Regions from separate parts of the Streptomyces sp. NPDC051315 genome, predicted to be linked through region 4. Evidence: riboswitches for the same ligand, from Rfam matches in the RefSeq annotation. Region 4 holds a riboswitch; each other region holds the start of a gene.
What was found. Region 4 has a riboswitch for cyclic di-AMP ahead of ACIBBD_RS05680 (C40 family peptidase). Riboswitches for the same ligand answer to the same signal wherever they lie in the genome.

Region 1 (7,773 bases), on a different contig from region 4:
GTGGAGAAGCCGCTGTTCGGCCTGGTCGGCCTGCTGACCGTGGCCAACGTCTTCATCGCGGTGCTCTGGACCTGACGGACGCGCGGGCGGCCAGGGCCGCCCCCGCGGTGGCGGCCGGCCGGGACCGCCACCGCGACCCACACCGGCACCTGCATGGGGCCCGTCCGCCACGGGACGGGCGCCCTCGGCGAGCTGCCCCAGCCAGAAACCGGGTCAGCGCGAGCACAGAGAGCACCAGGCCGAGTCAGAACAGCACGGGCGCGGCGTGCGCGAGCCAGGGCGCCTCCTGGGCCGGGGCCAGGGTCGCGCCCAGCACGGCCAGCCTTTGTGTGCCCACACACCACAGAACACCGCGCCAGGCATGCGCCGCTCCCCATGGCGTACGACGTCCACCAGCAGGACGGCCACAGTGCGGCCGCCGGCGCCAGCAGCGCCCCGGGCAAGCGACCGACCGCCACCCCAGCGCGCAGACGCGCGTGTCGGGCACGCTGGTCACCGCCACGGTCGTGAGCGCGGGCCGGCTCACCCGCCTCGGCCCCCCACCGCTCGCGCTCCCCCAGCAGCCGTGCAGCGGTACGACGGAGTCCGCCTCCGGCGCCACCCGCCAGCGCGAGTGTGATCCGGGAGGCAGCACCTCGTCCCCGGTCAGACGCAGACCGATCGACAGGACGCCGGTCGCCGGCAAGCGGCCCCGGCAGCCGACGGACACCGCGCTCCCCGACGGACACCGCGCTCCCTCCCGACGGACCGCGCCCGCCGGGCGTACAGGGGGGAGGAGGAGCCGGGCATGCGGCCGATGGTGAGGAGGGCGGGGAGGCTCGCGCGGGGCACGCGTGCGGGAGCGGTGAAATACGCGCGGGCGCAGCACACAGGCGGCCGCCTCGCCGTCACGCGCCGAACCGTCGACCGCGCTGCCTCGCCGTCACGCGCCGCCCCGCCGCCGCGCGGACAACGCCCACGCGCGTGTGCTCCGGCCCGCCGCGCCGGGGCCGGTCGCTCAGGCCGGTCGCACCACGCTGTGGATCGACGACTCGCCGTCGTAGTACACCGACTCCTCGCGCACGTACGTGCCCGGCTTCGGGGCGTGGATCATCATGCCGTTGCCGATGTAGATGCCGACGTGGGTGACGTCGTCGTAGAAGAAGATCAGATCCCCCGGCTGGGCGTCGGCGAGGGGGACCGTGTTACCCGCGTTCACCTGGTCGTAGGTGGTGCGCGGGAGGGTGACGCCGGCAGCCTTCCAGGCGGCCTGGGTGAGGCCGGAGCAGTCGTAGGACTCGGGGCCCGTGGCGCCCCAGACGTACGGCTTGCCGATCTGGGCGCGGGCGAAGGCGAGCGCCTTCTCCGCCTTGGTGGCGTAGGAGGCGTCCGAGCCCGGAGCCGACGAGGGCGAGGAGGACGAGGAGGACGGCGTGGAGGCGCCCGTGTTCGACGAGGCGTCGCTCTCCTGCTGGGCGGCCGCCTCCGCCGCCTGCCGCTGTGCCAGTTCCGCCGCCTTGCGGGCGGCCTCCTGCTGCTTCTGCCGCTCGACCGCGGCGAGCCGCGCCTTCTCCTCGGCCGTCAGCTGCGACAGCAGCGCGCGTGCGGTGCTGAGCTTCTTCTGGACGGTGGCCTTGGCGGTCTTGAGGTCGTTCTGCGACTCGGTGAGCGTCTCGAGGCTCTGCGCGGCCTCCTGACGCTTCGTCATCGTCTCCGACTGCTCGGTGACGTAGTCGTCGACCGCGCCCTTCTGCCGGTCGGTGAGCCGGCTCATCAGCTGGCTCTGGTCGAAGTAGTCCTGCGGGGTGTCCGCGAGCAGGAAGGTCGCCGTGTCGGGCGCGGAGGCGCCGGTGCGGTACTGGGCCGCGGCGAAGGAACCCAGCCGCTCCCGTGCTTCGTTGAGCTTCTGGGTGCGCTGGGCCACGTCGTCGAGGAGGGAGTCGACGCGCTTGCGCTGCTTGGTCGTCTTCTCCTTGGCGGCGTTGTACTTCTCGGTGGCCGACTCCGCCTGGCGGTAGAGGTCGTCGACCTTCTTCTCGACCTCCTCCAGGCTCGGCTTGCCGTCGGCGGCGGGTGCCGCCTCGGCCGTCTGGGAGAGCAGGGCCACCGAGGTGAGAGCGGCGGTGGCGAGGGCGGGCGTGCGTATGCCTGCTACGCGCGTACCCGCGGGGCGCGGCTTGCGGTGCTGCGACGCCAAGGGAGGCGACTCCTTCCATGTTCCGCCTACCGGGTTAGCTGTCGGGTTCGGGCGGATGCTCTGGAAGGGTTGCCCTACGGCCTCGTCCCCGGAAGGGGAGTCGGGCCGATTCACCCCAAGGTCTCGGTGGGTCCCCGGCTCCGGCTGCCGCGAGGGGGCGCGCCGGACTCGGCGGAGGCCGCGCGGCCCGGCGAGGTTCGCCGGTGGGGGTCGTACGGCCTGCCCGGCACCGTAGCCAACTCGTGTGGCTCCTGTGAAGGTTGATGGGTGATATGCCCGATACATTTTCGTGACCTTGGTTCAGGTTTCCCGGTTCGTCGCACAGCGTGACCAGGCCGTCCTGAAGGGTGAGGCGGGGTCGGGCGGGCGGTGGCCGAAGATCGTGGGGCGCCGGGTGGCGGGGAAAGCCGGGATGTTTTCGGGACGGCGGCCGGTTGTCGGTGGGGCACCCTAGACTCGGAGAGCGATGAGCAGCCTCTTTGACGACAGCTTCCTGGCGGACCTCCAGGCCCCCCGCGGCCACGAGGAGGAACCCCCGCCGCCCGAGGACGATCACACTACGGAGCCGCTTCCGGACGATCTGTTCGGCGGGAAGTTCGACGTGCCACCGGACCGGGACGCCTACTACCGCGACGGCGCCCCGCGCCCGGCGATCGACGCCGCGGCGCTTCTGGAGGGGCTCAACGACAATCAGCGCGCCGCCGTCGTCCACTCCGGCACCCCGCTGCTCATCGTCGCCGGCGCCGGCTCCGGCAAGACGCGCGTGCTCACCCACCGCATCGCCCACCTCCTCGCCGAGCGCCACGTCCACCCGGGCCAGATCCTCGCGATCACCTTCACCAACAAGGCCGCGGGCGAGATGAAGGAGCGCGTCGAGCAGCTCGTCGGCCCGCGTGCCCACGCGATGTGGGTGATGACCTTCCACAGCGCGTGCGTGCGCATCCTGCGCCGCGAGAGCAAGAGGCTCGGCTTCACGTCGTCGTTCTCGATCTACGACGCCGCCGACTCCAAGCGCCTGATGGCCCTGGTCTGCCGCGACCTGGACCTCGACCCCAAGCGTTTCCCGCCGAAGTCCTTCAGTGCCAAGATCAGCAACCTGAAGAACGAGCTGATCGACGAGGAGGACTTCGCCGCCCAGGCCACCGACGGCTTCGAGAAGACCCTCGCCCAGGCCTACGCCCTGTACCAGTCGCGGCTGCGCGAGGCGAACGCCCTCGACTTCGACGACCTGATCATGACGACGGTCAACCTGCTGCGCGCGTTCCCGGACGTCGCCGAGCACTACCGCCGCCGCTTCCGGCACGTCCTGGTCGACGAGTACCAGGACACCAACCACGCCCAGTACGCCCTCGTCCGTGAGCTCGTCGGCACCTCCGAGCACCCCGTCGACGTACCGCCCGGCGAGGACGACGTCCCTCCGGCCGAGCTGTGCGTCGTGGGTGACGCCGACCAGTCGATCTACGCCTTCCGCGGCGCGACGATCCGCAACATCCTCCAGTTCGAGGAGGACTACCCGGACGCGACGACGATCCTGCTGGAGCAGAACTACCGCTCCACCCAGACGATCCTCTCCGCCGCCAACGCGGTCATCGAGCGCAACGAGTCCCGCCGCCCGAAGAACCTGTGGACCAACGCGGGCGCGGGCGCGCGCATCACCGGCTACGTCGCCGACACCGAGCACGACGAGGCGCAGTTCGTCGCCGACGAGATAGACCGCCTGACGGACGCGGGCGAGGCGAAGGCCGGCGACGTCGCCGTCTTCTACCGCACCAACGCCCAGTCCCGTGTCTTCGAAGAGGTCTTCATCCGTGTCGGCCTGCCCTACAAGGTCGTCGGCGGCGTCCGCTTCTACGAGCGCAAGGAGGTCCGGGACGTCCTGGCCTACCTGCGGGTGCTCGCCAACCCGGAGGACTCCGTCCCGCTGCGCCGCATCCTCAACGTGCCCAAGCGCGGCATCGGCGACCGCGCCGAGGCCATGATCGACGCCCTCGCCCAGCGCGAGAAGATCAGCTTCCCGCAGGCGCTGCGCCGCGTCGACGAGGCGTACGGCATGGCGGCGCGGTCGACGAACGCCGTGAAGCGGTTCAACACGCTGATGGAGGAGCTGCGCACGATCGTCGAGTCGGGCGCCGGCCCGGCGACGGTCCTGGAGGCCGTCCTCGAACGGACCGGCTACCTCGCCGAGTTGCAGGCATCGACTGACCCGCAGGACGAGACCCGGATCGAGAACCTCCAGGAACTCGCCGCCGTGGCACTGGAGTTCGAGCAGGAGCGCGGTGAGGAGTCGGTCGGTCTGGCCGAGTTCCTGGAGCAGGTCGCTCTGGTCGCCGACTCCGACCAGATCCCCGACGAGGACGAGGACGGCTCCGGAGTCATCACCCTGATGACCCTGCACACCGCCAAGGGGCTCGAATTCCCCGTGGTGTTCCTCACCGGCATGGAGGACGGCGTCTTCCCGCACATGCGCGCGCTCGGCCAGACCAAGGAACTCGAGGAGGAGCGCCGCCTGGCCTACGTCGGCATCACGCGCGCGCGGGAGCGGCTCTACCTGACGCGGTCCGCGATGCGCAGCGCGTGGGGGCAGCCGTCGTACAACCCCCCCTCCCGGTTCCTGGAGGAGATCCCGGCCACGCACGTCGACTGGAAGCGGACGGGGGCCACCTCGCCCGTGTCCTCCGGCCCGGCGTCCGCGGTGGCGGCCTCCCTGTCGTCGTCCCGTTCGCGGTCCTCGGCGGCCGGCGCGTCCGGTTTCGCCACCCGGCGGACCGCAGAGAAGCCGGTGGTCTCGCTGGCCGTCGGCGACCGCGTCACCCACGACCAGTTCGGGCTCGGCACGGTCGTCGCGGTGAAGGGCACGGGCGCCAACGCGGAGGCGACGATCGACTTCGGCGACACCAAGCCGAAGCGGCTCCTGCTGCGGTACGCGCCGGTGGAGAAGCTGTAACGCCCGGACGCCGGGCCGCACATGAGGAAGGCCCCCGCTGGACAGCGGGGGCCCGCCCGGCGGACGGGGTTCGGCCTACGTCGGGTCGAGGCCGTGGCTGCGCAGCCACGGCAGCGGGTCGATCGACGAGCCCCCGCCCGGCCGGACCTCGAAGTGGAGGTGCGGGCCGGTGGAGTTGCCGGAGTTCCCGGAGTACGCGATCGGGTCGCCGGCCTTCACCGTCGTCCCGGAGGCGACGCGGTAGCTGGAGAGGTGGCAGTACCAGGTCTCCGTGCCGTCCTTCGCCGTCACGATCATCATGTTGCCGTAGGCGCTGTTCCACTGGGTGCGTACGGTGCCGTCGGTCGCGGCCATGACCGTGGTGCCGTAGGAGACCGGGAAGTCGATGCCGGTGTGCAGGGACATCCAGTTGATGCCGGACTGGCCGTAGTAGGCGCTCAGTCCCTGGTTGGCGACCGGCAGGGCGTACTTGGGGCGCAGCCGCTCCTTGCGGGCCGCCTCCGCCGCCGCCTTCTTCTTCTCGGCCTCCTGCTGCGCCTTGAGGTCGATACGTTCCTGCGTCCGGCTGGCGCGGTCGGCGAAGTCGTCGGCCTCGGCGGTGAGGGTCTCGAGCTGGGAGTCCAACTTGTTGTTGGCGGTGGACGGTTTCACCGCCTGCGCGTCCGAGGCGCTCGCCGAGGTGTCCTTGTCGTCGCCGGTCAGCGTCCCGACGGAGGCGGCGGCGATGCCGGCGACCCCCATCACACAGGCCGAGGGCACGGCCACCGTCAGCAGCGCGGAGCGCTTCGGGGGCGTACGGCGCCGCGAACGGTTCGCGTTGCGGGCGGCGGCACGGGACGTGGGGGCCGGGGCCGCCTCCTCCTGGTCGTCGAGGAGGGGGTCCGCCGAGACGGCGGGCAGCTCGCCGGTGGCGGTCGTCTCGCCCTCGTCCGCGGAGTGTTCCTCGTGCGCGGCGGACTCGTCGTAGCCGGACTGCTCGAAACCGGACTGCTCGTAGCCGGACTGCTCGAAGGCGGCGTCGGCCTGCTGGTCGAACGGCGGCTCGGTCCGCTGCTCGTACTCGTCGGAGCCGGGCGTGGCGGCGCCGCCGTCGGAGTTCCACTGCGTGGCGTCGTAGGCGCCGGTGTCGAAGGCCTGGGTGCCCCATTCCCACTGCTGGGTCTGGTCGGCGGGCCCGCCGGACTGGTCGGGCTGCAGCCAGGTGCTCGCGTCCCACTGCCCGCTGGTGTCGGGCGCCGTGGTCTGGTGCGGGATGGCCGCGAGGTGCTGCTGGTCCGTGTTCCAGGCGGTCGTGTCGTACGCGCCCGTGTCGTAGGCGGCGTGATGCTGGGCCGCGTACGGGTCGTAGTTGGGGGTCTGCTGGCTGCCCGTGGACCACTGCCCGGTGTCGTACGCACCCGTCGAGGTGGCGTCGCCCGGGAGGTCACCGAAGAGGGGGTCGGCCGCGTAGTGGCCGGTGGTCTGTGCTCCGGTGTCGTAGGCGTTGTAGCTGGTGAAGTCGCCGTACTGGGCTTCCTGGGAGTCGTACGACGCGTAGTGCGTCGCTTCGGCGTCGGAAGCCGGAGCCGGGGTGGTCAGGGTCCCCGACGGGTGACGATCGTTCACCAACTTCTCTCTCGCCTCGACAACAGGGGCTGCCAGAGCAGTGCGGTGACTGTACCCGGCGGTACGCGGGCACGACAATCTTCCGCAGGTTTCATGCCCGCGGGAAAGGGGCAATCGGCACTGTTTCGGGGGAGGGCGGGCGCGAGTTTTGGCCCTGTGTTCGAAATGCGTTCGACGCTGGGTTGCTTCAGGGCGGCTGTCGGGCTGCTGTGAGAGTGGGGTTCGGTTGTGTGGCTGGACGGGCGCTCAGGCCACCGTGAGGCCGTCGGTCTCCGCGGCGGCCGCGGCGGCAGCCGTCGGGTCGGCGTCGAGGGCCTGACGTATACCGGTCGCGACGGCCGGATGCACGAGCAGGGCGAGGTGGCCGATGCCGCTGACCTGCACGTTCTCCGCGCGCAGGTCGGGGTGGTCGATCCGGGCCGCCTCCAGCGGGTCCATCAGGTGATCGAGGTCGCTCCAGAAGCTGACGAAGTGCGTACGGCAGCCGGGGGCCGGCCGGGACAGCTCCTCGATGAGCTCCGAGCCGGGGCGCATCTGGCGCACGATCGGGTGCGCGTTCGCCAGGGGGGCCACCCGGGTGCCCCCGTGCGGCGTGCCGAGGGTGACCAGCGTCCGTACGCGAGCGTCACCGCCCAGCCGCTGTACGTAGTAGCGGGCGATCAGGCCGCCGAGGCTGTGTCCGACGACATCGACCCGGCTGCTGCCGTTGCGCGCGCATATTTCCTCGATGTGCCGGCCGAGCAACTCGGCCGCGATACGGATGTCGCAGGTCAGCGGTGAGTAGTTCAGCGACTCCACCCGGTGCCTGCCGTGCTGGGCGAGGCTGCGGCGCAGCAGGACGAAGACGGAGCGGTTGTCGATGAAGCCGTGCAGCAGGACGACCGGGGGCTGGGCCCGGGTGGGCAGGCGCGCCGGATCGGTGTCGGTGCCCTCCAGCGCGGGCAGCGCGGCGGCGACCGAGTTGCGGCGCTCCTGGGAGATACCGGAGGGATACAGCAGCAGGTGCCCGGCGAGGATCGCCAGGTCGAGGGCGGTCGCCTTCATGAGC
Region 2 (7,773 bases), on a different contig from region 4:
CGTCGGCCAAGCCGTGGAAGGTGACCAGTTCGGCGTCGACCGAGTAGCCGTCGTGGAAGCGCAGCGGTACCCGGACGCGGGCACGCTCGGTGGCGGCGGGGGTGTGGAGCATGAGGATTCTCCCGGGTCCGGTGGACAGAGCGCGGCTCTGCTTCAGATTTGAAACAGTCACGGTGATCGCGACACTACCTCATGCTTTAAGTTTCAAGCAACGGAGGAGTGGTGTGGCTCACGAGCAGGAGGGCGACGACCGCCTGCGCCACGGCACGCCCTCGGGCCCGCCCCCGCCGTCGTCCCCCTGGAGCCCCTGCGCGATGTGCGTGCAGATCTCCTCGAGCTGCCCCACCTGCTCCGGGGTGAGCCGGTCGAAGAGGGAGGCGCGGACGGTCTCGACGTGGCCGGGAGCCGTCCGCTCCAGCACCGCCATGCCCTCGTCGGTCAGGACCGCGATGCTCCCGCGTCTGTCCCAGCGACAGTTCTCCCGCCGTACCAGCCCGTCCTTCTCCAGGCGCGTCACCGCGTACGTCAGCCGGCTGCGGGTGATCTTCAGCTTCTCCGCGAGATCGGTCATGCGCAGCTGTCGCTCGGGGACCTCGGAGAGGTGAGCCAGGATGGAGTAGTACAGGTGGGGCATGCCGGCCTCATGCTGGAGCTGCCGGTCGATCGCGTCCTCCAGGAGCAGGGAGGCGGCGACATACGCGCGCCAGGCGCGTTGCTCCTCGGGGGTGAGCCAGCGGATCGTCATGCCCCCAGTGTAGGTTTGCTTCAAACTTGAACCAAGGTCGCCGCGGTCCGGTAACCCCGCCGGTACCCGCAGCCCCGTCCACCCCGTCCACCCTCTCTGTCCCTCTGTCCCTCACCCCCTCGCCCGGAGAGACCGCGCCGATGCCGTACCCGTACGTCCTGCTGTCCGCCGCTGTCTCCCTCGACGGCTACCTCGACGACACCGGCCCCGACCGCCTCCTGCTCTCCAGCCCGGCCGACTTCGACCGGGTCGACGAGGTGCGGGCCTCCGTCGACGCGATCCTGGTCGGAGCCGGCACCATCCGCGCCGACAACCCCCGCCTCCTGGTCAACTCGCCCGAACGCCGGGCGGCCCGGCTGGCGGCCGGCGGGGCGGAGTATCCCCTCAAGGTCACCGTCAGCGGCTCCGGTGAGCTGGACCCGGCGGCGAACTTCTGGCACACGGGCGGCGAGAAGGTCGTGTACACGACCGACACGGGTGCCGAGCGCGCCCGGTCGCTCGGCCTCGCGGCCGACGTCGTCCCCCTCGGCCCCGCCCTCGACTGGCGGCGGCTCCTGGAACACCTCCACGACGTACGGGGTGTGCGGCGGCTGATGGTCGAGGGCGGCGGAACCATCCACACCCAGCTCCTCCAGGAAGGCCTGGCCGACGAACTCCAGCTCGTCCTGGCCCCCCTCTTCGTGGGCACCCCGGACGCGCCCCGGCTCTTCGGGCCCGGCGGCTACCAGGGTGGACGGCTGCGGCTCGTCGAGACGCGGCGCATCGAGGACGTCGTGCTGACGCGCTACGAGCCCACCGCGCCCGGCGCCGGCCCGCTCCCCGTGGCCGCCGACCGGCACTGGCTGGCCCTCGCCTGCGAGCTGGCGGCCGCCTGCCCGCCGTCGCGGACCGCCTTCAGCGTGGGCGCGGTGGTGGTGGCAGCCGACGGGACCGAGCTGGCGCGCGGCCACTCCCGGGAGGCCGGCGACCCCGTCGTCCACGCCGAGGAGGCCGCCCTCGCGAAGATCGCCCCGGACGACCCCCGTCTGGCCACGGCCACCGTCTACACCAGCCTTGAACCCTGCACCCGGCGCTCCTCCCGCCCGACGCCCTGCGCCCGGCTCGTCCTCGACGCGGGCGTCCCCCGGGTCGTGACGGCCTGGCGGGAACCGGACACCTTCGTGACCGACGCCGACGGCGCCGGCCTGCTGACCGCCGCGGGCGTGGACGTCGTGGTTCTTCCGGAGTACGAGGAGCCGGCCGCGGCGCCCAACCGCCATCTGCTCCGCGACGCCCAACAGCCGTCCTGACCAAGGCGGTTCGGCTGAGCGGTGGCTCTGGGGGAGGCCCTGCGGGCAGTTCCCCGCAGGCCCCCGAGGAGCCCCCGGATCAATGCGTGCGCTTCGTGTCCCGCAGATGGCGTACACTGGTGTCATACCGACGCGGGGTGGAGCAGCTCGGTAGCTCGCTGGGCTCATAACCCAGAGGTCGCAGGTTCAAATCCTGTCCCCGCTACTGAAGGCCGAGGGCCGGAATCCTGTTTCAGGATTCCGGCCCTCGGTGCGTTCATCCGCCTGATCGCCCTCACGGAAGGTGACCGGCCGAGCGCCCTGCGCATAACAACTGAGTCACCATCAAAAGTCCTGTGGCTGCTGAAGCGTGGTCGAACCGGGGTCAACTCGCCCGTTTTTCACCGCTCGTGAGACAAAAGTCCAGGCCAGAAATGTTGTTGATCAAGCGGAACCGCTTGGAAACCCGGCCCCGCGTCTATTAACGTTCGATAACGCAGCGCGGTCGTCCCAGCCGTCACAAGAGGCGGCTCCGTGCGCACGCGCCGAATCCCGTAAGGGAACCGGGGAACCACCACCTTGGGGTGAATCACGCGGAAGCCGCCGTGAAGTTACGGCCGGTATACGCGCGTAGGAGACCTTCCCGCTCCGAACCCGTCAGCTAACCCGGTAGGCGACGGAAGGAAAGGAGTACGCCCGCGTGGCGTCCAACCGGCCTGCCCCAGAAGCCCCCAGTGTGCCCAGCCAGACCTTCGGCTACGGCAGCTACCGCACCGACGAGGGCCCCTGGGAGGAGTGGAACCCCACCGCGGAGTCCATTCGCCCGGTACGCGGTCGGCACCGCGTCGCCAAGCAGCGCGGCGGACTCGCCCGCAGCTCCACCGTCCTCGGCGTCGGCGTCATAGCCGCCGTCGGCGCGGGCGGCATGGCCAGCGCCAACACCGGCAAGCCGCCGGTCTCCATCTCCATGCCGGACCTCCCCTCCGTGGGTTCCCTGATCTCGGACGACGACACCCCCGAGGAGTCCGCGTCCGCCCTCAGCACCTTCGGCACCACCGTCGCCGCGGACGACAGCAGCGACAGCGCCGCCGACGCCGGCGAGGCGCTGCGCAGCCGGATCATGGCGCAGGCCGAGTCGCAGCAGACCCAGATCGAGGCCAAGGCCCAGGCAGCCGCCGAGGCCGCCGCGGCCAAGGCGGAGGCCGACGCGGCCGCCAAGGCCCAGCAGGAGGCGGAGGCCAAGGCCGCCGCCGCGAAGAAGAAGGCCGCCGAGGAAGCCGCGAAGAAGGCCGAGGCCGAGCGCCTCGCCGAGCTCGCCAAGCAGTACACGCTGCCGACCTCCTCGTACACCATCACCTCCACGTTCGGTCAGGCCGGCGCCTACTGGTCCTCCGGGTACCACACCGGGCTCGACTTCGCCGCCCCCACCGGCACCCTGCTCAAGGCCGTGCACAGCGGCACCATCACCTCGGCCGGCTGGGACGGGTCGTACGGCTACAAGACCGTGCTCACCCTCGATGACGGCACCGAGATCTGGTACGCCCACCAGTCCTCCATCAACGTCAGCGTCGGCCAGAAGGTCGCCACCGGCGACGTCATCGGCCGCGTCGGCGCCACCGGCAACGTCACCGGCGCCCACCTCCACCTGGAGGTCCACCCGGGCGGCAGCGCCTCGGGCATCGACCCGGCGGCCTGGCTGCGGGACCACGGCGTGAACCCCTGAGTCTTCCGGGGAATTTCCGGAGGTCGACGGGGGTCGGTGAGGTCTCCCGTGCGGCACCCGGACGTTTCCCGGATGTTCCGACCCCTGGCCGGAGGCGTGCAATGCGCGCCTCCGGCCTCGGTGTTGTCGCAGCGGATGACGTCTCCGCGCGTGCCCGGCTCCTCCGACCCCGAGGTCTTCCCGCGCGCCCTCGGTGGTGACGGCCGGGGGCGCGCCCCGGTGGCCCCGGCCCTGCCCCCGGCCCAGCCGGCGGTGGCGGCGCCGATCGCCTCCGCCCGGACCGTGGGGCAGTTGCCGGCGCAGGTGGGAGCGGCCGGGCTGGAGCCGACCCGGGCGGAGACCGAGCGGCTCCCGCAGGCCTCGGCGTAGGGGTCCACCGCGGTGTCCCCGGTAGGAGCAGCCCCTACGCCGTACGGCTTACGTCATGACGGTCGCCCGGCCGCCGGGACGCGAGCGCCCGCACGGCTCACGGCTGGTTGGGGCCGTACCCGGAGTACCCGGAGTACCCGGGCTGTGGGGAGCGGGGGTGCGGGTACAGGGACTGCGGCTGGGGTTGCGGTTGCGGCTCGTGCGGGTGAGGGTGCGGCTGCGACTGGGGATACGGGTACTGCGGGTGCCGGCTCGGTCCCGTCGGACGCCCGTGGCCCCGCCCGTGCCCGTAGACCCCGTAGACCCCGTGGACCGGCCAGGGCGGCATGGCCACCGGGACCGGAGGCGCCGTCATGCGGGCCGCGTGGTCCAGCGCGGGGCGCGCGATGTCCTTGCGGCGCCACAGCTCGTGCAGCAACTCCTGCTCCCGCACCACGAAGTCGGTGCCGGCCCGGCCGAGGCGTCCGCGGTGCCGCAGGAACGCGAGGGAGGTCGCGTACGCCTCGTACCGCGCCACCTCGCGCGCGGCCGGCTTGCCCAGATGGCGGCGGGCGTGGTCGCGGGCCAGCCGCCGGGCCCGCATCGAGCCGAGCGCGTACGGCTCCGCCGGGGTGAGCCAGCCCGCGGCCGCGTAGGCGGGGAGTTCCTCGCGCACGGTGCCCAGTTCACGCTGGCGCGTCCACACCACCAGCCAGGTCAGCACCGCGAACGCCGGCATCATGAACGCCCCGTACACCGCGAAGAACCCCCACTCGCCGAGGGTCGACGAGCCGTTCCAGAGGGCGTGCATCACCATCGCGAGCAGCAGTCCGCACAGCGGGAGCAGGACGCGGCGCACGCGCTGCCGGTCCGCGGACAGGGCGGCGACGCCGAAGCCGAGACCGGTCAGCACCGTGAACAGGGGGTGCGCGAACGGGGACATGATGACGCGTACGAAGAAGGTGGCGACGGTGACGGAGGCGATACCGCTGTCCCCGCTGAGCTGGTCGGTGCCGAAGGCGTTGCCCAGGTAGAGGATGTTCTCGGTGAACGCGAAGCCGGTCGCCGTGATCCCGGCTATCACCACTCCGTCGACGATTCCGGTGAAGTCCCGCCTGCGGAAGAGGAAGACCAGCAGGATCGCGGCCGCCTTGGCGGACTCCTCGACGACGGGGGCGATGACGGTCGCGCCGAGGGTGTCCGCGCTGGACGGGTCGGCGGTCGCCGTCGCTATCCACCGGGTGGCGAAACTGTTGGCGACGATCGCTATCAGGGCCGCCGCGCACGCGCCCCAGGCGAACGCGAACACCAGATTCCGCCAGGGCCCGGGCTCCACCCGGTCCAGCCACCGGAAGGCCGCCACGAGGAGCGGAACGGGCAGCACGGCGAGCCCCAGGCCCACCAGGAACCCCTGCGTGCCCGTCTGTTCGCGCACGAGGGCCAGAATGACCAGCCCGGAGAGCGCGAGCAGGGCGATCAGGGCGCCGTAGCGCACCCACGTGTGCTGCCACCAGTGCGCGTGCCGGAGCCCTCCGCCCTCGGGAGTGCCGCCCGGCTGGGGCGGACGCGGCGGGAGCGGCGGGTACGGGGAACTCATGGCCACGGCATCGACCCTAACGAGGGAGAGGACAGCGGTGGAGGGAACGCGGGGTCGGAGGCGGCAGGAGCGGTTCGGTCAGCCGTGCTGTACGCGACGGAACAGCAGATCGTTCACCACATGCCCCTTGTCCAGGCCCTGTCCCTCGAAACGGGTCAGCGGCCGGAAGCCGGGACGGGGCGCGAAACCGCCGTCCGCCTGCGTGTTCTCGAAGTCCGGGTGCGCGGTGAGCACCTCGAGCATCTGCTCCGCGTACGGTCCCCAGTCGGTCGCGCAGTGCACCAGCGCGCCCGGCTTCAGCCGGGTCGCCGCGAGGCTGAGGAACTCCGGCTGGATGAGGCGTCGCTTGTGGTGGCGCTTCTTGGGCCAGGGGTCGGGGAAGTAGACGCGCAGACCGGCGAGGGAGTCCGGGGTCAGCATCTCGCGCAGCAGGATGATCGCGTCGCCGTTGCCGACGCGGACGTTGGTGAGGCCGCCGCGGTCGGCGAGGTTGAGCAGGTTGCCCTGGCCCGGGGTGTGGACGTCGACCGCGAGGATGTTGGTGTGCGGGTCGGCGGCGGCCATCTGGGCGGTGGCCTCGCCCATGCCGAAGCCGATCTCCAGGACGACGGGGTGGTCGTTCCCGAAGAGCTCCCCGAGGTCGACGGGGCGCCCGTCGATGTCGAGCCCCCACCTGGGCCACAGCCGCTGGAGCGCGTCGGCCTGCCCCGCGGTCACCCGGCTGCGGCGCGGCTGGAAACTCCTGATCCGCCGCTCGAAGTGCGATCCGGCGGGGTCGGCCTTGGGGCCGTCGGGGAAGCGGGGTTCGCCCTTGGCGCGGGCGTGCCGGAGCGACTCGCCGGAGGCGGGTCGGGCGGCGTCGGGGGCGTTGAGGGAATCAGACACAGTGGGGTCGATTTTACGTGGGTGGGCCGGCGGGTGGGGTGGGCGCGGGGTCTGAGCGGCGGCCCACCGGGAGGCGACGGGCAGGGATGACGTGGACGCGGTCACTGGCCCAGGACCCCCAGCGCCCTGCGCGCCACCTCCCGGCCGATCGGCAGGGAGGCCGTCGCCGCGGGGGAGGGCGCGTTCAGGACGTGGACCGCCCGGGGGCCCTCCCGGATCAGGAAGTCGTCCACCAGGCCGCCGTCCCGCAGGACCGCCTGCGCCCGTACGCCGGCCGCCGCACGCACCAGGTCCGCGTCCTCGACGGCCGGCAGCAGCCGGCGTACGGCCTCCGCGAAGGCCGCCTTGGACAGTGACCGGCGCAGCTCGCCGACGCCGTAGCGCCAGTGCTGCCGGGCCATGTGCCACACCCCGGGCCAGGCCGCCGTCGCCGCCGCCTCCCGGGGGCGTACGACTCCCCAGCCGTACCCCTCCCGGGCCAGCGCCGGTACCGCGTTGGGGCCGATGTGGACCCCTCCGTCGATGCCCCGGGTGAGGTGCACCCCGAGGAACGGGAACGCCGGGTCGGGCACCGGGTAGACCAGGCCCCGCACCAGCTCGGGGCGCGCCAGCTCGTAGTACTCGCCGCGGAACGGCACGATCCGGACCTCGGGCTCGTCGCCGGTCAGGCGGGCGATCTCGTCGCAGTGCAGGCCGGCGCAGTTCACCAGGACGCGGCCCCGCACGATGTCGCCGCGGGCGGTGCGGACGGCGACGCCCCGGTCCGGGCGCCGGTCGATGCGGGCGACCTGTGCGCCGTAGCGGATCTCGGCGCCGGACGCCTCGCCCAGCTGGCGGGCGACGGCCGTGAAGTCGCAGATGCCGGTCGTGCGCACGTGGATCGCCGCGAGGCCGCGGACCTCCGGCTCGTACTCCGCGATCTGGGCGGGGCCCAGTTCCCGGACCGGTATGCCGTTCTCCCGGCCGCGCTGGACGAGGGCGTGCAGGCGGGGCAGCTCGGAGCGGTCCGTGGCGACGATCAGCTTGCCGGTGACGGCGTGCGGGATGCCGTACTCCGCGCAGAACTTGATCATTTCGGTGGCGCCCCGGACCGCGTAGCGCGCCTTGAGGGAGCCGGGGCGGTAGTAGATGCCGCTGTGGATGACGCCGCTGTTGCGTCCCGTCTGGTGCCGGGCCGGGCCGGGCTCCTTCTCCAGCACGGTCACGC
Region 3 (7,773 bases), on a different contig from region 4:
GGCGGTGGCGGCCGGCTTCGGCCTGCTGCGGCTCGCCGGGGCTCCCTCCCTGGGCTGGCTGGACGTGAAGACCTCCGGTGACGTCGAGGTGCCGGTCATCGAGACCGCCATCGACGAGGAGCTCGCCCGCTTCGCCGAGGAGGGCCCCACGGCCGAGGAGATGGAGCGCGCCCAGGCCCAGCTGGAGCGCGAGTGGCTGGACCGTCTCGGTACGGTCGCCGGCCGCGCCGACGAACTCTGCCGGTACGCCGTGCTCTTCGGTGATCCGCAGCTCGCCCTGACCGCCGTCCAGCGCGTGCTGGACGTCACGGCGGATGAGGTGCGGGAGATCGCCCAGGCCCGTCTGCGTCCCGACAACCGGGCCGTGCTGGTCTACGAGCCCGTCGAGAGCGCGGAAGGCGCCGAGAGCGCCGAGAACGCCGCAAGCACCGAGAACACCGCCGACGAGGACGAGAACGAGGAGGCGGCCCAGTGACCGAGCTCGCCACGATGGACTTCCACCCCCAGCCGCAGGCGGGCGAGGCCAGGCCGTGGGCGTTCCCCGCCCCCGCGCGCGGGACGCTCGACAACGGCCTGACCGTTCTGCACTGCCACCGCCCCGGCCAGCAGGTCGTCGCCGTCGAGGTCCTCCTGGACGCGCCCCTGGACGCCGAGCCGGCCGGCCTCGACGGCGTCGCCACGATCATGGCGCGGGCCTTCTCCGAGGGCACCGACAAGCACTCCGCCGAGGAGTTCGCCGCCGAGCTGGAGCGCTGCGGCGCGACCCTCGACGCGCACGCCGACCACCCCGGCGTCCGCCTGAGCCTCGAGGTGCCGGTCTCCCGCCTGGCCAAGGCCCTCGGGCTGATCGCCGACGCCCTCAGGGCGCCCGCGTTCGCCGACAGCGAGGTCGAGCGGCTCGTCCGCAACCGTCTCGACGAGATCCCGCACGAGCTGGCCAACCCCTCCCGGCGGGCCGCCAAGGAGCTCTCCAAGGAGCTGTTCCCGGCCACCGCGCGCATGTCGCGCCCCCGCCAGGGCACGGCGGAGACGGTCGAGACCATCGACTCGGCGGCCGTCCGCGCCTTCTACGAGAAGCATGTCCGCCCCGCCACGGCCACGGCCGTGGTCGTCGGCGACCTCACGGGGGTCGACCTGGACGCGGTCCTCGGCGACACCCTGGGCGCCTGGACGGGCTCCTCGGCCCAGCCGCGGCCGGTGCCGCCGGTGACCGCCGACGACACCGGCCGGGTCGTCATCGTGGACCGTCCCGGCGCCGTCCAGACGCAGCTGCTGATCGGCCGCATCGGTCCCGACCGGCACGCGCGCGTGTGGCCCGCGCAGGTGCTCGGCACGTACTGCCTCGGCGGCACCCTCACCTCCCGCCTGGACCGCGTCCTGCGCGAGGAGAAGGGCTACACCTACGGGGTGCGCGCCTTCGGGCAGGTCCTGCGCTCAGCGCCGGACGGCACGGGCGCCGCGATGCTCGCCATCAGCGGCTCCGTCGACACCCCGAACACCGGTCCCGCGCTGGCGGACCTCTGGCAGGTGCTGCGCACCCTCGCCGCCGAGGGCCTCACCGACGCCGAACGCGACGTCGCCGTGCAGAACCTGGTCGGCGTGGCACCGCTGAAGTACGAGACCGCGGCGGCCGTCGCCGGCACGCTGGCCGACCAGGTCGAGCAGCACCTTCCCGACGACTACCAGGCGACGCTGTACCAGCAGCTGGCCGCGACCGGCACCGTGGAGGCCACCGCGGCCGTCGTGAGCGCCTTCCCGGTCGACCGTCTGGTGACCGTCCTCGTCGGTGACGCCGCCCAGATCAAGGAGCCGGTCGAGGCCCTGGGCATCGGCGAGGTGAAGGTCGTGTCCGCGGAGTAGGCACCGCGACAGCGCGCACGCCCGGCCGCCGGGCCACGCGCGGGTGCGAGGGGCCCTGGTGACCGACGCGTCACCAGGGCCTCCTGATGTCCGAATTGAGGGAGAGGTTGCCTGTCTGCCCTGTGGCATGCGCTACAAAAGCCGCGTTCCGTTTGGGGATTGACAGCGGGCGCGTCTAGTTTCATCCGGGCTGTTCGTCGGGCAGTGCGCCGCATCCGCGGCACCGGACAGCCATCGCCGAGTCCCCGTACGGCGCGAGCCAGGGGAGCCGGGGACCCAAGTACACAGTCCCTGGGGTGAATCGGACGCCCGCGCGTGACGCGAGGGGGCCCGTAGGAGACCTTCCTGCTCCGAACCCGTCAGCTAACCCGGTAGGCGAGAGGGAAGGAAAGGACCACTCGACTTCATGGCGTTCACCTGCGCCACCGGGAAGCACCGTCGTCCCAGCCGGATGAAGCGCACCACCGCCCGCGCGGCGGGCATCGCGGCGCTCACCACCACCGGCGTCATCGGCACCGTGGCCTCCTCGCCGGCGCTCGCCGCCGAGACCTCCGCGGAACAGACCGGGCTGATCCCCGTCGTCACCATCGGCGACTCCGTCGCCGAGCAGATCGACGACCAGGCCGCCGCACAGAAGCAGGCCGCCCAGGAGGAGGCCGCGCGCAAGGAGGCGGCCGCCCGGGCCGCCGCGAAGATCAAGAAGGAGCGCGAGGCCAGGGCCCGCGCCGCCCGTGAGGCCGAGCGCGAGCGCCTGAACACCTTCGTGTCGCCCATCACCGGGTCCTACGTGTCCACCGGCTACAAGTCCGGTGGCTCCCTGTGGTCCTCCGGCAGCCACACCGGCATCGACTTCCACGCCTCGAGCGGCACTCCCGTGCACGCCGTCGGGCTCGGCACCGTCGTCGAGGCCGGCTGGGGCGGTGCCTACGGCAACCAGGTCGTGATCCGGATGAGCGACGGCACGTACACCCAGTACGGTCACCTGTCGTCCATCAGCGTCTCGGTGGGCCAGAAGGTCACTCCGGGCCAGCGGATAGGCCTCTCCGGCGCGACGGGCAACGTCACCGGCCCGCACCTGCACTTCGAGGCCCGTACGAGCACCGAGTACGGCTCGGACATCGACCCGGTCGCCTACCTCCGCAAGCACGGCGTGAACATCTGACGACGTACGGCGACAGATCGTGCAGCCCCGGCCCTTCCGGCCGGGGCTTTCGCCGTTTCCCGCTCCCCGCTGTCCAAAAAATATCCATGGATTCCGACCCGCCGTCGGAAATTGCGGCTCATTGCAATAGAGTCACTGACCACACGTCATTCGTCGACGTTTCACGGGGATTAAGGCGGAGGTCGGTCATGCGTATTCCGGCGCACTCGGTGTGCACGGCCATCCGGGACGACATCGTCGCGGGTGTCTACGAGCGCGGCAGCCGCCTCACCGAGGAACTCCTGGCCCGTCGCTACGGCGTCTCGCGCGTCCCCGTCCGGGAGGCGCTGCGCACGCTGGAGGCGGAGGGCTTCGTCGTGACGCGGCGGCACGCGGGCGCGTGCGTCGCCGAACCGACCGAGCAGGAGGCCGCCGACCTGCTGGAGATGCGCATGCTGCTGGAGCCGCTCGGTGCGGCCCGGGCCGCCCAGCGGCGCACCGAAGCGCATCTGAAGGTGCTGCGCGGCCTCGTCCGGCTGGGGCAGGAGCGCGCCAGGAGGGGCAGCAGCGAGGATCTGCGCTCCCTGGGCGGGTGGTTCCACGAGACGCTGGCCCAGGCCTCCGGCAGCCATGCCCTGACCTCGACGCTCACCCAGCTGCGTCACAAGATCGCCTGGATGTACGCGGTGGACGCGCCCGCCAACCCGGTGGAGTCCTGGGCGGAGCACGGCGCGATCGTGGACGCGGTGGCGCGCGGCGACGGCGAGCGCGCGCGGGCGATCACCGCGCTGCACACCGAGCGCTCGTCCGCCGCACACCGGCTGCGCTTCGCGGGCGGGGACCGCCAGGACCGTGTGAGGACTTCGCAACACGTCGTAAACATGTCGGGCCCGCGTCATTAACACGGGGGCCGTATACAAAGAAGGGAATTCGGCGGAGCTGTATTTCCGCTGCCCTTTTTCTGCCGCGCCCGGAATTTCCGACGGCGCGCTCTTCGTGTGCCCGGACTATTTTCCGTCATGCCTCCCGAGATTTCTCCGCAGCGAGCGCGGGAAAACGGCGGAGCCGCGCCGCCCGTGAAGGGCGACGCGGCTCCGTACGCGCTGCGGGCGAGGCTCAGACGGTCTCGGGAAGCTCCTCGAGCCCCTCGGAGACCAGCTTGGCCAGCCGGTCGAGGGCGACGTCCGCGCCCTCGGCGTCGGAGGCGAGGACGATCTCCTCGCCGCCCTGGGCGCCCAGGCCGAGCACGGCCAGCATGGAGGCCGCGTTGACGGGGTTGCCCCCCGCCTTGGCGATCGTCACCGGGACGCCTGCGGCCGTGGCGGCTCGGACGAAGATGGAGGCGGGGCGGGCGTGAAGGCCCTCGGCCCAGCCGACGTTGACGCGGCGCTCAGCCATGTGATGCTGCCCTTCGGTGTTCAGGGTTGTCTAGACCAGTGTTCCACACGTGAAACGTGCCCGGAACGGTCCTGCGTACCGTTCCGCCGTGGCCGTCGGGTCGCGGCCTCGACCCGACGTTCCGTCCTCCACAGACTGCCCCGCGCCGCTGTCGGACGCGAGCCGTACTCTGGGGCCCATGCAGAGCGCGCCGGACCGGCACGAGTACCCCGCCCACTGGGAAGCCGACGTGGTGCTGCGCGACGGCGGCACCGCACGCGTCCGCCCCATCACCGTTGATGACGCCGAGCGTCTGGTCAGCTTCTACGAGCAGGTCTCGGACGAGTCGAAGTACTACCGCTTCTTCGCGCCCTACCCGCGTCTGTCCGCCAAGGACGTCCACCGCTTCACGCACCACGACTTTGTGGACCGGGTGGGACTCGCGGCCACGGTCGGCGGCGAGTTCATCGCCACCGTACGCTATGACCGCATCGGCGCCGACGGCCTGCCCGCCTCCGCGCCGGCCGACGAGGCCGAGGTCGCCTTCCTCGTGCAGGACGCCCACCAGGGCAGGGGCGTGGCCTCCGCGCTCCTGGAACACATCGCGGCCGTCGCGCGCGAGCGCGGCATCCGCCGGTTCGCCGCCGAGGTGCTCCCCGCCAACAGCAGGATGATCAAGGTGTTCACGGACGCCGGGTACACCCAGAAGCGCAGCTTCGAGGACGGCGTCGTCCGACTGGAGTTCGACCTCGAACCCACCGAGCGCTCCCTGGCCGTGCAGCGCGCGCGGGAGCAGCGCGCCGAGGCCCGCTCCGTACGGCGGCTGCTGACGCCCGGCTCGGTCGCCGTCGTCGGCACCGGCCGCACCCCCGGCGGCGTGGGCCGCAGCATCCTCGGCAACCTGCGGGAGGCCGGCTTCACCGGACACCTGTACGCGGTGAACAAGGCCTTCCCCGAGGGCCTGAAGCAGCTCGACGGGGTGCCCGCCCACCGCTCGGTGCGCGAGATCGACGGTCCCGTCGACGTCGCCGTCGTCGCGGTCCCGGCCGAGCACGTGCCCGAGGTCGTCGCCGAGTGCGGCGAGCACGGCGTGCAGGGACTCGTCGTCCTCGCCGCGGGATACGCCGAGAGCGGCCCCGAGGGACGCGAGCGCCAGCGCGACCTCGTGCGCCGGGCGCGCGCGTACGGAATGCGGATCATCGGCCCCAACGCCTTCGGGATCATCAACACCTCCCCGGAGGTGCGGCTCAACGCGTCCCTGGCGCCGGAGATGCCCCGGCCCGGCCGCATCGGACTGTTCGCCCAGTCCGGCGCCATCGGCATCGCCCTGCTGTCCCGGCTGCACCGGCGCGGCGGAGGCGTCACCGGCGTCACCGGCGTGTCGACGTTCGTCTCCTCCGGCAACCGCGCCGACGTCTCCGGCAACGACGTCCTGCAGTACTGGTACGACGACCCCGACACCGACGTCGCCCTCATGTACCTGGAGTCCATCGGCAACCCCCGCAAGTTCACCCGCCTGGCACGGCGTACGGCGGCGGCGAAGCCGCTCGTGGTGGTGCAGGGCGCGGGATCCGCTCCCCAGGGGCACGCCGTACGGGCCACGCGGCTGCCGCACGCGACGGTGTCGGCGCTGCTGCGGCAGGCCGGCGTGATCCGCGTGGACACGATCACCGAGCTGGTGGACGCGGGCCTCCTGCTCGCCCGCCAGCCGCTGCCGCGAGGCCCGCGGGTGGCCATCCTGGGCAACTCCGAGTCCCTGGGACTGCTGACGTACGACGCGTGCCTCTCCGAGGGGCTGCGCCCGCTGCCGCCGCTGGACCTGACCACCGAGGCGTCCGCGGAGGACTTCCACGCGGCGCTCGTGCGGGCCCTGACCGACGACACCTGCGACGCGGTCGTGGTGACGGCGATCCCGGCGATCGGCGAGGCGTCGCCCGGCGACGCGGAACTGGCGGCGGCGCTGCGCTCGGCCGCGGCCAGGGGCCCCGCCAAGCCGGTGCTCGTCGTGCACGTGGAACTCGGCGGCCTAGCCGAGGCCCTGTCGGCCGCCACGAGCACCGCCCCACGCGCGCGTGCCGCGACGGCGGACGCGGGGACACCGGGCACGGGCCCGGGACCCGCCCCCGTGGCCGAGGCTCCCGAGGGCGCCCACCTCATCCCCGCCTACCCCGCCGCCGAACGCGCGGTCCGCGCCCTCGCCGAGGCCGTGAAGTACGCGCAGTGGCGCCGCGAGGCCGCGGACCCCGGCAAGGTGCCCGAATACGAGGACATCGACGAGAAGGGCGCCGCCCGGCTGATCGGTGGGCTCCTCGCGCGCGGGCAGGGCCTCACCCTCGGCACCGACGAGACCTGCGAGCTGCTCGGCCGGTACGGCATCCCCGTACGCCGGGCCCTCCCCGCCCCCACCCCGGACGAGGCCGCGCGGGCCGCCGGCGCCCTCGGCTACCCCGTCGCCCTCAAGGCCACCGCACCCCACCTGCGCCACCGCGCCGACCTGGGCGGCGTCCGGCTGGACCTCGCGGACGAGGAACAACTGCGCCGCGCGTACGCAGAGTTGACCGAACTCTTCGGCAAGCCGCAGGAGGTGCGCCCGGTCGTCCAGGCGATGGCCCCGCGCGGGGTCGACACCGTCGTCCGCGCGGTCATCGACCCGGCGGCCGGAGCGGTGCTCTCGTTCGGGCTCGCCGGAGCCGCCTCGCAGCTGCTCGGGGACATGGCGCACCGCCTGGTCCCGGTCACCGACCGCGAGGCGACCTCCCTGGTCCGCTCGATCCGGACGGCACCGCTGCTGTTCGGCTGGCGCGGCTCGACGCCCGTCGACACCCCCGCCCTGGAGGAGCTGCTGCTGCGCGTGTCCCGCCTGGTCGACGACCACCCCGAGGTCGTCGCGGTCACCCTGGAGCCGGTCGTCGTGGCCCCGCACGGCCTGAGCGTCCTCGGCGCCTCGGTCCGCCTGGCACCGCCGCCCGCCCGCGACGACCTCGGCCCGCGGACGCTCCCGGCGTACTGAAGCGGCCGCGAGCCGTCCCCGGCCCCCGTGTAGAGGTCCCTCGCAGTCAGTGGGTCCCCGTAGGATGGACGGCATGGCCAAGACCAGTACGACGACCCAGGGGCTGCGTGCGGCGATCGAGCGCAGCGGCTACTACCCGGCCCTCGTGGCCGAGGCGGTGGAGGCCGCCGTGGGCGGCGAGCCCATCCGGTCGTACCTGGTCCACCAGGAGACCACCTTCGACCAGAACGAGGTGCGCCGGCACGTGACCGTGCTGGTCCTCACCGGCAACCGCTTCATCGTCAGCCACACCGACGAGCAGGCCGCCGACACCACCTCCCCGACCCCGTACGCGACCACGTCCACCGAGTCCGTGAAGCTCGACCGGATCTCGTCGGTCGTGGTC
Region 4 (7,773 bases):
CGACCCCGATCGCGCCGAGCACCCGTACGTCCTTCACGCCCGGCACCTCACGCGCGGGAGCCAGTCCCTCGCGCAGCCCCGCCTCGATCCGCTTGACCTCCGCGAGCCAGTCCTGCCCGAGCAGGAGCTCGATCGAGGCGCAGGCGACGGCCGCCGCCAGCGGGTTGCCCATGAAGGTCGGCCCGTGCGCGAGGACCGGGACCTCGCCCCGCGAGATGCCGTCGGCCACCCGCGCCGTGCACAGGGTCGCCGCCATCGTCAGGTAGCCGCCGGTCAGCGCCTTGCCGACGCACATCACGTCCGGCGTCACCGCCGCGTGCCCGGCCGCGAACAGGGAGCCGGTGCGCCCGAACCCGGTCGCGATCTCGTCGAACACCAGCAGCACGTCGTGCGCGTCGCAGGCTTCGCGCAGCACCCGCAGATACGCCGGCGAGTGGAACCGCATCCCGCCCGCGCCCTGCACCACGGGCTCGACGATCACCGCGGCCAGCTCGTCGGCGTGCCGCTCGACCGCGGCGCGCAGCTGCTCCGCGTACGCCTCCTCGTAGGCGGCGGGGGGCGGGTCCACGAAGACCTGGCGGGGCAGCACCCCGGTCCACAGGTCGTGCATCCCGCCCTCGGGGTCGCACACCGACATCGGTTGCCAGGTGTCGCCGTGGTAGCCGCCGCGCCAGGTCAGCAGCCGGCGCTTGCCCGGACGGCCCAGCGAGCGCCAGTACTGGAGGCACATCTTGACCGCGACCTCGACCGACACCGACCCCGAGTCGGCGAGGAACACATGCTCCAGGCCGTCGGGCGACATGTCGACAAGGAGTTTCGCCAGTCGTACGGCGGGCTCGTGGGTGAGCCCGCCGAACATCACGTGGCTCATCCGTCCGAGCTGCTCGCGCGCGGCCTCGTTGAGCACCGGGTGGTTGTAGCCGTGGATCGCCGACCACCAGGACGACATGCCGTCCACCAGGTCGGCCGAACCGTCCGCCGGCCGCAGCCGCACCCCGCTCGCCGACTCCACGACGAGCGGCTCGACCCGGCCGGGCATCGGACCGTACGGATGCCACACATGCCGCCGGTCGAGGTCCAGCAGCTCGGACACGCTCAGCTCAGGCATTGGGCGCGAGGTCCGTCCCGGCACCCCGGCGGCGTACGGCGACCAGGTCCGTACGCGGCTCACCGGTGGGCGCGGCCGCGGCGGAACCACAGACACCGCCCCCCTCGTGCGATCCGCAGCCCGCGCTCTCGTGCGATCCGCACCCCGCGCTCTCGTGCGACCCGCAGCCCCCGCCGGCGGCCCGGTGCTCCGGCAGCGTCACCCGGTCCGCGCCCTCCACCTCGAAACCGGCGTCCGCGATCATCTCCAGGTCGGCCTTGCCCGCCTGGCCCTCGCTGGTCAGGTAGTCACCGAGGAAGATCGAGTTGGCCAGGTGCAGCGCGAGCGGCTGCATCGTGCGCAGATGGACCTCACGTCCGCCCGCGATCCGCACCTCCACGTCCGGGCACACGAACCGCACCATGGCCAGGATCCGCAGACACCGCTGCGGGGTGAGATGCCACTCCTTGGCCAGCGGGGTGCCCTCGAACGGGATCAGGAAGTTGACCGGAACCGAGTCGGGGTCCAGCTCGCGCAGCGCGAAGACCACGTCGACCAGGTCCTCGTCGCTCTCACCCATGCCCGCGATCAGACCCGAGCAGGCGGACAGCCCCGCCGCGTGCGCCTTCTGCACCGTGTCCACCCGGTCGGCGTACGTGTGCGTGGTCGTGATGTCCGCGTACGTCCCCTCGGACGTGTTCAGGTTGTGGTTGTAGGCGTCGGCGCCCGCCTCGCGCAGCCGCTCCGCCTGGCCGTCGGAGAGCAGGCCGAGGCAGGCGCACACCTCGACCTCCTCGTTCTGCTCCTTGATCGCCTTGATGGTCTCCGAGACCCGGTCCACGTCCCGGTCGGTCGGGCCGCGCCCGGACGCCACCAGACACACCCGCTTGGCACCGCCGGCCAGCCCCGCGGCCGCCGCCTGGGAGGCCTCGTCGGGCTTGAGCCAGGTGTACTTGAGGATCCCGGCCGTGGAGCCCAGCCGCTGGGAGCAGTAGGAGCAGTCCTCGGGGCACAGCCCCGACTTCAGGTTGACGAGATAGTTGAGTTTCACCCGTCGCCCGAACCAGTGCCGGCGCACCTTCCCGGCCGCGGCCACCACATCGAGCAGGTCGTCGTCGGACGTCGCGAGGACGGCCAGCGCTTCCTCGCGGGTCGGCAGCTCGCGCCGAAGCCCCTTGTCCACCAGCGTGTTCAGCAGGTCCATGAGAGCCGATCCTGTCCTACGGACCCGCTCCGGGCCAAGGTAGGGATCACACAACACACCCGGTTCGACGTGTGGGTATTGCCACACCATGGGTGGCCGGTCCTACGGCTAGTGTCTGTCCGCTACCTACAAAAGCCCCGGAGGAGCCATGGCGTTCGGCTGGATCGACGAACAGGCGGAGCTGCGCCGCCGTGCCGGACTGGTACGGACCCTGCGGCCCCGGCCGGCCGACTCGCCGCTCCTCGACCTCGCGAGCAACGACTACCTGGGCCTGGCCCACCACCCCGAGGTCACCGAGGGCGCGGCGCGGGCCGCCCGGACCTGGGGCGGGGGCGCGACCGGTTCCCGGCTCGTCACCGGCACCACCGAGCTGCACACCGAACTGGAGCGGGAACTGGCCGACTTCTGCGGCTTCGAGGCGGCCCTGGTCTTCTCCTCCGGCTACGCCGCCAACCTCGCCGCGGTCACCGCGCTGGCCCCGCACGGCTCCCTGATCGTCTCCGACGCGGGCAACCACGCCTCGCTCATCGACGGCTGCCGGCTGGCCCGCGGCACCACCCAGGTCGCCGCGCACGCCGACCCCGACGCGGTGCGCAAGGCGCTCGGCACCCACGACGGTCCGGCGGTGGCGGTCTCCGACACGGTCTTCTCGGTCGACGGCGACGCGGCCCCGCTGGCCGCCCTGGCCGGGGCGTGCCGGGACCACGGCGCCGGGCTGGTCGTCGACGACGCCCACGGGCTCGGCGTCCTCGGTGACGGCGGGCGCGGTGCCCCGCACGCGGCGGGGCTGGCCGGCGCCGAGGACGTCGTCGTCACGGTGACGCTGTCCAAGTCGCTCGGCAGCCAGGGCGGAGCCGTGCTCGGTCCCGCGCGCGTGATCGACCATCTGGTCAACGCGGCCCGGACGTTCATCTTCGACACGGGCCTCGCCCCGGCGGCGGCGGGCGCGGCCCTGGCGGCCTTGAGGCTGCTGCGCCGGGAGCCGGAACGCGCGGCACGCGCGCGTGCGGTGGCGGGTGAACTGCACGCGCGGCTGACGGCCGCGGGTCTGGAGGCGGTCCGTCCGGACGCCGCGGTCGTCTCCGTGCGTGCGCCGTCCCCGGAACAGGCCGTGCGCTGGGCGGCGGACTGCCGGGCGGCAGGCCTGGCCGTGGGCTGCTTCCGGCCTCCTTCCGTGCCCGACGGCATCTCGCGTCTGAGGCTGACCGCCCGCGCGGACCTCTCCGAGGCTCAGATCGAACGCGCTGTACTGGTGATCGACGGCGCACGGCCGTGAGTCGGCGTGACACGGTCGCGCACCGGCGTGACGGGTAGTCCCGTGGACGGGTGGGGAAGGACGGGGGTCAGCGGAGCGCGGCCGTGAAGCCCGTCCAGCTCTCGGGGGAGAAGAGCAGGGCGGGTCCGGCCGGGTTCTTGGAGTCGCGTACGGCGAGCAGACCGGCCCATGGTCCGGTGGCCGGACGGGCCGTCTCGACGCAGTTGTTGGCTCCCGTGCTGTAGCTGCTGCGCAGCCACCGCAGACCCTGCGGATGGCGGCGGTCGTGCAGGTCGGTGCTGGAGGGAACGTTCCGAGGCAGTGCGGTCATGGTGCCTCCCTACGCGCCGTCAGCTGTCGCGGCGAGGTAGTCCAGTGTGTCTTCGGGGGAAAGGGCGTGCGTCCGAAGGGCGTCGAAGGCCTCGGTGTAGGCCTGGAGGTCTTCTTTCCGTTCGAGGTAGAGGCTACTCGTCAAGTGGTCGAGAACAACCACATCCAGATCAGAAGTGCTCGAAAATGAGAAGATAACGAAAGGCCCGGTGACGCCGATGTGCGCCCCGGCGCTGAACGGCAGTACCTGGAGCCTCACTTGGGGCAGCCGTGCCGCCTCCACCAACCGCTCCAGCTGCCTCGCCATGACCTCGGGGCCGCCCACCTCCCGCCGCAGCACCGCCTCGTCCAGCACCGCGTTCAACTCCAGGGGCGGCCGGGTGCGCAGCACGTCCTGCCGGGCCAGCCGCACCTCCACCAGCGTGTCCAACTGCTCCTCGCCGGCGCCCTCGAGGGCGGCCCGGGTCACCGCCCGCGCGTACTCGGGCGTCTGCAGCAGCCCCGGGACCACGGTCGTCTCCAGCGTGCGCATCGCGCTCGCCTGCGACTCCAGGCTGATGAAGTCCCGGTAGGCGGGCGGCAGCACCCCGCGGTAGGCGTGCACCCAGTGGTCCCGTCCGCCGCTGTCGGCCGACCCGGCCAACGCCAGCATCAGTTCGCGCAGTTGGGGATCGCCCACGCCGTAGGCGTCGAGGAGTAACCGCACATCGGCCGGTTTCGTACCGCTGGTGCCGGTCTCGATCCGGCTCACCTTCGACTGGTGCCAGCCCACGAGTCGGGCCGCCTCACCACTGGTGAGTCCCAGGCGGGCACGTAAGGCCCGCAGTTCGGCCCCCAGTTTCCGGCGGCGTACCGCGGGACCGTGCTGCATCGGAGTCTCCTTACTCCTCCCGAGCCGTCCACATACGCTCTGCCCTGGCAGAGTTCACCGCATCGGGCGACAGATATATGCATACCTTGGTGGATCGCCACCCGTGACGGGCGCGGTGATGGCAGTCTGGCGACGAAGCACCAGTCCGGGACCGTACTCGAACCATCCGCACCGTGTCGGACTCCGGTCCCGTGGGAAAGGGACGAGGTCGCCATGGCAGACCACCTGGAAGCATCCGTCACTCTGCCGAGCGATCCTGCCTCGGTGTCCACGGCCCGCGCGTTCGTGCTGACCACGTTGGGGGAGTGGGGCCTTCCGGCGGAGACGGAGGCGGCCGACACCATCCGTCTCATCGTCTCCGAGCTCGCCACCAACGCCGTCCAGCACACCTTCGGGCAGTCCCCCACCTTCACGGTGGACCTGGTGCTCGAACGCGACGAACAACTGCGCCTGGGCGTGACCGACAGCCACCCGCGCTTCCCCAGACGGCTGCCGGCCGCCGTCCAGCAGGACAACGGCCGGGGCATGGTGATCATCCGCTGGCTGACCGCGGAGTGCGGCGGCAGACTACGGGTCCGCCCCACTCGCGAGGGCGGCAAGACGGTCCTGATCGAACTGCCGTGGACGGCTCCGGTGGAACCGGTGCCGGCAGCGGGTCAGCAGGAGCCGTGACCGGCGGGGGCGGGGGCGACGCCGTCGGGGCCGCTCGGCCGGTGGCCGCGCACCGGGTCACGCGAGCCGCTCGGCGCGGGGCCGGGCCGCTCACCCGGGGCGCGGCCGACCGTATGGGCCCGCGACCGTGCCGGTCCGCGTGACGGTGCCGGCCCACGTGGTGGAGCCGGTCCACGTGACCGCAGCGGTCCGCGGGACCGCCGCGTGCCGGCGACCGGGCGCATACGGCCCCCGGACGGGAGGCGCGCGTCAGAGGGCCGCTGACGGCCCTGAGGGGGCCGTCCTTCCCCGAACCGCCACCGCGGGGCCGGGGGCGGATCTCCGGGGCGGTGGCGGCGCGTCAGGACGCCGCCACCACCCCGGAGGGTCACTTGACCCGGCCGTACCAGACGCTCTTGGTCCAGATCTTCTGCAGCCGCACCACGTCGCCGGTCTTCGGCGAGTGCCAGATCTTGCCCTTACCGGCGTAGATGCCGACGTGGTACACGTTCGACCCCGAGTGGAAGAACACGAGGTCGCCGGCCTTGCGGTTGCTCGCCGAGATGTGCTTGGTCTTGTTGTACTGCTGGGCCGCCGTACGCGGCAGCTTCTTGCCCGCCTTCTTGAACGAGTACAGCGTGAGCCCCGAGCAGTCGAACCTGTTCGGCCCAGTGGCGCCGTACTTGTAGGGGGAGCCCTTCTTGGAAGCCGCGACCTGGAGTGCCTTCTTCGCGGGCGTGGCGGCCGCGGCGTCGGAGGCGACACCCGGGACCACGATCGAGCCGCCCACGGCGGCGATGGCGAAGGCCGAGGCCGTACCGGCACGGGCCATGAGCGACGGGACACGATTGAGCGCAGTCATGCGCAACCCTTCGTCAGCCGCCTGTGAAGGATGACCTGTCGGATTCGGGCTGACAAAGTTGCCCGGCCGCTGCTGCGGCTTCACCCCAAGGGCTGCTCGGCCCGGTCATGGCGTGACCGTTCCGGCGACCCGTCGTGCTTGGGTCCTCCACTCCTGCCGATGCACTTCTGTCGACCGGTCATCCGGGCGGCGGCAGGACTCGGCGTCCGCCCGGACCGCCCCGCCGCTTGTGGCGGGGGCTTGTCGTCAGACAGGGATCTTGGCGCACCGATGTCCGAAAATCCCAACGCAACCGGGGATTTGTGGGGTTACTCACCACTCACCCGTTCGGGTGGACACCCTGATGGCCGGTCAGGTGTCAAGACGACGAAATGCCCCCGGACCAGCACTGGAACCCCTCCTTCCGCCCTTTCGGCCCCTCATTCGCGCAACCGCTGTGGGCTGGAAAAAGCAGCCACGGATACGCCGAACGTGGGTACGTCTTCTGGGTCGTTTCGACTCCGGTGCGGACGTCACGCTCTCGGCGAACACGGCCGGGTCCGGACGCCGATGCGTCAACTGTCGGGGAGTGGAGGCACCGTGACGCGCGCTGTGCGGCGCTCCCCGTCGAGGACGCGCAGCGCCCGCGCGAGGGTCGGCGCGTGCAGTTCGCTCTCGCCCCGCTGGTGCATCAGCGTCAGCGCGTCCCGCAGCGCGGTCGCCCGGCCGACCAGTGCCTGGGCCGCGCGCAGTCCGCGGTAGGTGTCGCCGTGGTGGGCGGGGTTGATCCGGCCGAGCAGGTCGACCACCTCCAGGTAACGGTCGATCAGCTCGGCCTCGGCCCGGGTCAGCGCGGGCAGCGGCGGCAGCTCGGGAGGCAGCATCGGCGGCTCACCTCGCGCCCGGCGCGTCGCCGGCGTCCCTGCGGCCCGGGACGATCCGGTCCGCCAGCCCGTACGCCACGGCCTCCCGCGCGTCGAGGACGCGGTCCCGCTCGATGTCCGCGCGCACCTGCTCCGGACGGCGCCCGGTGTGCCGTACGAGCATCTCCTCCAGCAGCGCGCGGACGCGGGTCAGTTCCTGGGCCTGGATCGCCAGGTCACCGGCCTGGCCCTGGACCGGCTCGGGCAGGGCCGGCTGGCGGATGACGACACGCGCGCCCGGCAGGACGTACCGCTTGCCCGGCGTGCCGGCGGCCAGCAGGACGGCGGCGGACGTGCCGGCCTGGCCCAGGCAGACGGTCTCCACGTCGCACGTGAGGAAGCGGAGCGTGTCGTAGACGGCCGACATCGCGCTGAACGAGCCGCCGGGGGAGTTGATGTACAGCGAGATGTCCCGGTCCGGGTCCTTGTGCTCGAGGTACATGAACTGGGCCGTCACGTCGTTCGCCGACGTGTCGTCGATCGGTGTCCCGAGCAGGACGATCCGCTCCTCGAGCAGCTTGGAGTAGGGATCCAGCGTCCGGTGCCCGGAACTCGTGCGCTCCGTGAACTCGGGCAGGACATGGCGGGCGGACGGTCGGGTCATGGGAACC

Region 1: linked by a shared signal. The riboswitch ahead of ACIBBD_RS33855 (NlpC/P60 family protein) and the one ahead of ACIBBD_RS05680 (C40 family peptidase) in region 4 are both predicted to bind cyclic di-AMP.
Region 2: linked by a shared signal. The riboswitch ahead of ACIBBD_RS06385 (M23 family metallopeptidase) and the one ahead of ACIBBD_RS05680 (C40 family peptidase) in region 4 are both predicted to bind cyclic di-AMP.
Region 3: linked by a shared signal. The riboswitch ahead of ACIBBD_RS29700 (M23 family metallopeptidase) and the one ahead of ACIBBD_RS05680 (C40 family peptidase) in region 4 are both predicted to bind cyclic di-AMP.

Annotation. Positions count from the first base shown of each region.
Region 1 covers NZ_JBITEN010000024.1:35,378-43,150, forward strand. Annotated here, with positions in the region: gene ACIBBD_RS33850 (hypothetical protein) at 1-75, shown strand, start outside; gene ACIBBD_RS33855 (NlpC/P60 family protein) at 998-2,176, opposite strand; cyclic di-AMP (ydaO/yuaA leader) riboswitch at 2,185-2,360, opposite strand; gene pcrA (DNA helicase PcrA) at 2,643-5,120, shown strand; gene ACIBBD_RS33865 (M23 family metallopeptidase) at 5,196-6,725, opposite strand; gene ACIBBD_RS33870 (esterase/lipase family protein) at 6,972-7,773, opposite strand, start outside.
Region 2 covers NZ_JBITEN010000003.1:13,959-21,731, reverse strand. Annotated here, with positions in the region: gene ribA (GTP cyclohydrolase II) at 1-112, opposite strand, end outside; gene ACIBBD_RS06400 (MarR family winged helix-turn-helix transcriptional regulator) at 230-745, opposite strand; gene ACIBBD_RS06395 (dihydrofolate reductase family protein) at 886-2,034, shown strand; tRNA gene ACIBBD_RS06390 (tRNA-Met) at 2,166-2,239, shown strand; cyclic di-AMP (ydaO/yuaA leader) riboswitch at 2,547-2,706, shown strand; gene ACIBBD_RS06385 (M23 family metallopeptidase) at 2,714-3,736, shown strand; gene ACIBBD_RS06380 (hypothetical protein) at 3,872-4,105, shown strand; gene ACIBBD_RS06375 (PrsW family intramembrane metalloprotease) at 4,203-5,681, opposite strand; gene trmB (tRNA (guanosine(46)-N7)-methyltransferase TrmB) at 5,760-6,566, opposite strand; gene lhgO (L-2-hydroxyglutarate oxidase) at 6,668-7,773, opposite strand, start outside.
Region 3 covers NZ_JBITEN010000018.1:50,983-58,755, reverse strand. Annotated here, with positions in the region: gene ACIBBD_RS29710 (M16 family metallopeptidase) at 1-475, shown strand, start outside; gene ACIBBD_RS29705 (M16 family metallopeptidase) at 472-1,860, shown strand; cyclic di-AMP (ydaO/yuaA leader) riboswitch at 2,086-2,253, shown strand; gene ACIBBD_RS29700 (M23 family metallopeptidase) at 2,267-3,022, shown strand; gene ACIBBD_RS29695 (GntR family transcriptional regulator) at 3,211-3,903, shown strand; gene ACIBBD_RS29690 (HPr family phosphocarrier protein) at 4,118-4,399, opposite strand; gene ACIBBD_RS29685 (GNAT family N-acetyltransferase) at 4,578-7,388, shown strand; gene ACIBBD_RS29680 (DUF5998 family protein) at 7,453-7,773, shown strand, end outside.
Region 4 covers NZ_JBITEN010000002.1:590,370-598,142, reverse strand. Annotated here, with positions in the region: gene ACIBBD_RS05710 (adenosylmethionine--8-amino-7-oxononanoate transaminase) at 1-1,108, opposite strand, end outside; gene bioB (biotin synthase BioB) at 1,101-2,291, opposite strand; gene ACIBBD_RS05700 (8-amino-7-oxononanoate synthase) at 2,440-3,567, shown strand; gene ACIBBD_RS05695 (DUF397 domain-containing protein) at 3,635-3,877, opposite strand; gene ACIBBD_RS05690 (helix-turn-helix domain-containing protein) at 3,887-4,747, opposite strand; gene ACIBBD_RS05685 (ATP-binding protein) at 4,961-5,419, shown strand; gene ACIBBD_RS05680 (C40 family peptidase) at 5,787-6,260, opposite strand; cyclic di-AMP (ydaO/yuaA leader) riboswitch at 6,264-6,465, opposite strand; gene ACIBBD_RS05675 (hypothetical protein) at 6,815-7,123, opposite strand; gene ACIBBD_RS05670 (ATP-dependent Clp protease proteolytic subunit) at 7,131-7,766, opposite strand.